2 regions of the Aquamicrobium sp. NLF2-7 genome follow, and region 2 is predicted to be linked to the other one. Evidence: predicted binding sites of a transcription regulator. Region 2 holds the regulator's gene; the other holds the start of a gene.

Region 1 (2,204 bases), 1.3 Mb from region 2:
TCAGGTTGAAGCGGATCTCGGCCCCGTCTCGGTTCTGGTCAACAATGCCGGCATCACCCGCGATGCCATGTTCCACAAGATGACGCGCGAGCAGTGGAACGAGGTGATCGGCACCAATCTCAGCGGCGTCTTCAACATGACGCATCCGCTGTGGACGGGAATGCGTGACCGCAAGTTCGGCCGCATCATCACCATCTCCTCGATCAACGGGCAGAAGGGCCAGATGGGGCAGGCCAACTATTCGGCGGCCAAGGCGGGCGATATCGGCTTCACCAAGGCACTTGCGCAGGAAGGCGCCCGCGCCGGCATCACGGTCAACGCCATCTGCCCCGGCTACATCGCCACCGACATGGTGATGGCCGTACCGGAGAAGGTGCGCGAGTCCATCATTGCCCAGATCCCGGTCGGACGGCTGGGCGAAGCCGAGGAGATCGCGCGCTGCGTGCTCTTCCTCGCTTCCGACGACGCCGGTTTCATCACCGGCTCGACGCTGACGGCCAATGGCGGGCAGTACCTCGCCTGAGATTGCCTGTCCCGATACGGCACGAAACAGTTAACGGCGCGGCCTTCATGGCCGCGCCGTTTCCGCATCCGGCTGCGACCCTGCTGTGGAAGGCCTGTGGATAAGCTGTGCGGGACACAACATGTAGCGGTGAACGAAACGGGAAAATTCACAGGTCGGCGATTCGTCGCCGTTTCGTTCCTCCTTTGATCGAATCGTTAAGAAAATGGCCATGTGAGCGGTTGGAATTTCTTAATGGAAGTTAATAATTTCCTTATTTTTCAATGAATTGCCTTCCCTCGCCCGTTACCGCGATGCAAGCGGCCGGCAAACCTTAACGACAGTAAAGAGCAGCCGCTGTCTTGTTCCGAAGGCGATTCAGCATATAGCTCCGGACCGCACCTCACGGCCTATATGTAGCCGTGAACGAACCATGAATCGGCAAGAGTCAGCGATTCGTCGCCGATTCGTTCCAGACTCGTTCCACCCGTTAACGCGGGCCGCCAGCCGCCTCTGATGCGACGACTGAGGGATGCGCTGAAACTTCCGCCTTTCACCCCCGTGCATAAATGCCTATGTGTCAGACGGGTCGGAGGCGATCCAGCGCTTTCGGGCGTCCCTTGCTGCACTGTGGCCGGAGAGACTTTCCCCGCCGATGAACATCCAACCCAAGCCCCAACAGCCGCTTATCCTGTCCGGCCGCGACGTGACCGCCGTGCTTGGTCCCACCAACACCGGCAAGACCCATCTGGCCATCGAGCGCATGGTGGCGCACGAAAGCGGCGTCATCGGCCTGCCGCTGCGCCTGCTCGCCCGCGAGGTCTATGCGCGGCTGTGCGAGAAGGTGGGAGCGGTGAAAGTGGCGCTGATCACCGGCGAGGAGAAGATCCAGCCCGCAGGCGCCCGCTACTCGGTCTGCACGGTGGAAGCCATGCCGCGCGAGACCGATGCGGCTTTCGTCGCCATCGATGAGGTCCAGCTTGCCGGCGATCTGGAGCGCGGCCACATCTTTACCGACCGCATTCTCAATCTGCGTGGACGGCAGGAAACGCTGCTTCTGGGTGCTGCCACCATGCAGGGCATTCTCCAGAAGCTGTTGCGGGGCATTTCGGTGGTGACGCGCCCGCGCCTGTCGCATCTGGCCTATGCCGGATCCAAAAAGCTCACCCGCCTGCCCCGGCGCACGGCGATCGTCGCCTTCTCGGCCGATGAGGTCTACGCCATCGCCGAGCTGATCCGCCGCCAGCAGGGCGGCGCGGCCGTGGTGCTAGGCGCTCTGTCCCCGCGCACCCGCAACGCGCAGGTGGCGCTCTACCAGAACGGCGATGTCGATTATCTGGTCGCCACCGACGCCATTGGCATGGGGCTCAACCTCGATGTCGACCATGTCGCCTTCGCCCAGAACCGCAAATTCGACGGCTACCAGTTCCGCCAGCTCACCGCCGCCGAGCTTGGCCAGATCGCCGGCCGCGCCGGCCGCCACATGCGCGACGGCACCTTCGGCGTCACCGGCCGCGTCGATCCTTTCGACGACGATCTGGTCAGAAAGATCGAGAGCCACGATTTCGAGCCGGTTAAGGTGCTGCAATGGCGCACCGCCGCCTTCGACTTCGCCAGCCTCGATGCGCTGCGCCGGTCGATCGAAACCAATGCGCCGGTCGAAGGACTGACGCGCGCGCTGCCGGCCGTCGATGCGCAGGCG
Region 2 (2,204 bases):
GTCCCTCCGGTCTGCTTGTCGTGCAGGTTCAGGATGCGGGTATTGCCGCCAAAGCATGTGCCCATGCAACAGTCATCGTGATCGAGGACGCGATGATGCGTAACCCGTGCCGAAAATCTCAGGCAATTGTGGTGACCCGTCGGGAGCTGGCGAAAAAAGGAAGTGCCGAAGTCCATCTGGAAAAGATCGACACTGCTTCTGGTGTTCCAGCCGGAAATTCATCACCAATCATCGGAGAGCCGCAGGTGCGCTTCGCCATCGAAGGGGATTATCGGCCATGGCACACCCAGCGCCGATATTCGCGGGAAGCACGTGGCTTGCCGCCTTATGAGAGAAAAGTCGCCGCAGTACCTGCGGAAACGCCTGTTCTCTCCGCCCCGGACAAGATCGAATAAGCGATAAAGACAGGGCGTATCCGGAACGGTTTCCGCATCGTAAGGCAGGTCTGCTTCTGCGGGTTGATCAAATGCAGATCCAGTTACGCAGGAAAATCGACCATCGTGACAGATAGTTCGATAGGCCGCTCGCCTACGCAGCCAAAATCTGCTCACCGATCGTACAGGCCGTAAAGTGCCCTTCAGCTATCTTCGATCAACGTTTTGAGAGCGCTCAAACAGCGACCTCAATATTTCGATCATTTCCTCAGGATGTTGTTTTAAGATGCTGATAAACAATGTCCCTCAGAACGGATGGAAGGCAAAAAATCCGGTTCGCTCCGTTTCATTTCCGGATCAGTAACGGCGGATCAATCCGACCAGCCTGCCTTGTACCTTGACGCGGTCGGGTCCGAAAATCCGGGTTTCGTAAGCCGGATTGGCGGCTTCAAGCGCGATGGAGGCGCCTTTGCGACGGAACCGCTTCAGGGTTGCTTCTTCCTCGTCGACGAGTGCCACGACTATATCGCCCGGGGTGGCTGTATCGCCGTTGCGGATGATGACGGTATCGCCATCGAAAATGCCGGCTTCGATCATGGAGTCGCCCCGAACTTCGAGGGCATAATGCTCGCCGCCCGACAGCATTTCCGGCGGCACCGAAATGGAATGTGTCTTGTGCTGGATCGCATCGATCGGAACACCCGCAGCGATCCGCCCCATCACGGGGATGGAAACCGCCGAGGCGCTGTCATCCTCGTTGCTGGCGACCTGCGGCTTGCGAACATCCTTTGCCGGCTGCCCGAGGCTTCCCTGAATGACGCTGGGTGAAAATTTTCGCGCACTGTTCAGACCGGGGGCAATGGAATCTGGCAGGCGCAGCACTTCCAGCGCACGCGCACGATTGGGCAGGCGACGGATAAACCCACGTTCTTCCAGTGCGGTGATCAGGCGATGGATGCCCGACTTCGAGGCAAGGTCCAGCGCTTCCTTCATTTCGTCGAAAGAGGGCGGAATGCCACTCTCCTTCAACCGCTCATGGATAAAGAGAAGCAATTCATGTTGCTTGCGCGTCAGCATAGGTTCCCCCGGCAGCGGCGAATCCAGAATCGGAAAACAAACCCGGAACAAACACTATATGTTCCAGTTGTGTTCCGCAACCGCTTAAAATCAGAACGACCGGGGACAGCTTCAGCCGATCATCATCAACTGGCAGGGATCGCCGATTTCCGATGCCGGCTGGAATGGGGCGCGTATGACCAGTCCCCCTGATGCGGCCATGGTGCGCAGCATGGATGAATCCTGCACACCGAAGGGCGTGGCAATCAGCTGGCCGTCGCGTTCCTCAATGGCTGCACGGACAAAGTCCTGCCGATGGTCGTTGGCTGAAACCGGTGCCCCGAGCATCGCTGTCCTGATGTCCTGACGGAAAGGCCGGCCGCCAAGGCGTGCGAGCAGAGGTTTCAGGAAAAGCTGCGAGCAGACGAGGCTCGCCACGGGATTTCCGGGCAGGCCCAGACATCTGATGTTGTCCATTCTGCCGAACATCAGCGGCTTGCCGGGCCGCATGGCGATCCGCCAGAAGTCGAGCGTCATGCCCTCGCGCGTCAGAACCTTGTGAACGAGATCGTGATCGCCGACGGAGGCTCCGCCAGATGTGACGATGACGTTCGCACCGGCCGCAACAGCCTGTTTCACGAGCGCCGAGATTGCATCCTCGCGATCTGGCGCGATGCCGAGATCGATAACATCGGCGCCCACGGCGCGGGCCGCGGCTGCGATGCCATAGCTGTTGGATGAAATGATCTGACCCGGTCCCAGTTCGCTTCCCGG

Evidence for each region. The regulator LexA, encoded in region 2, represses DNA repair genes until DNA is damaged. The targets are predictions, from matches to a motif close to TGTTCNNNNTGTGTTCNG.
Region 1: a site for LexA is predicted at 971-988, ahead of MIC97_RS09540 (helicase-related protein). Genes of this name have one in related genera too.

The regions. Positions count from the first base shown of each region.
Region 1 covers NZ_JAKSED010000001.1:1,920,015-1,922,218, forward strand. Annotated here, with positions in the region: gene MIC97_RS09535 (beta-ketoacyl-ACP reductase) at 1-523, shown strand, start outside; gene MIC97_RS09540 (helicase-related protein) at 1,158-2,204, shown strand, end outside.
Region 2 covers NZ_JAKSED010000001.1:636,238-638,441, reverse strand. Annotated here, with positions in the region: gene MIC97_RS03185 (ComEC/Rec2 family competence protein) at 1-395, shown strand, start outside; gene lexA (transcriptional repressor LexA) at 732-1,451, opposite strand; gene glp (gephyrin-like molybdotransferase Glp) at 1,563-2,204, opposite strand, start outside.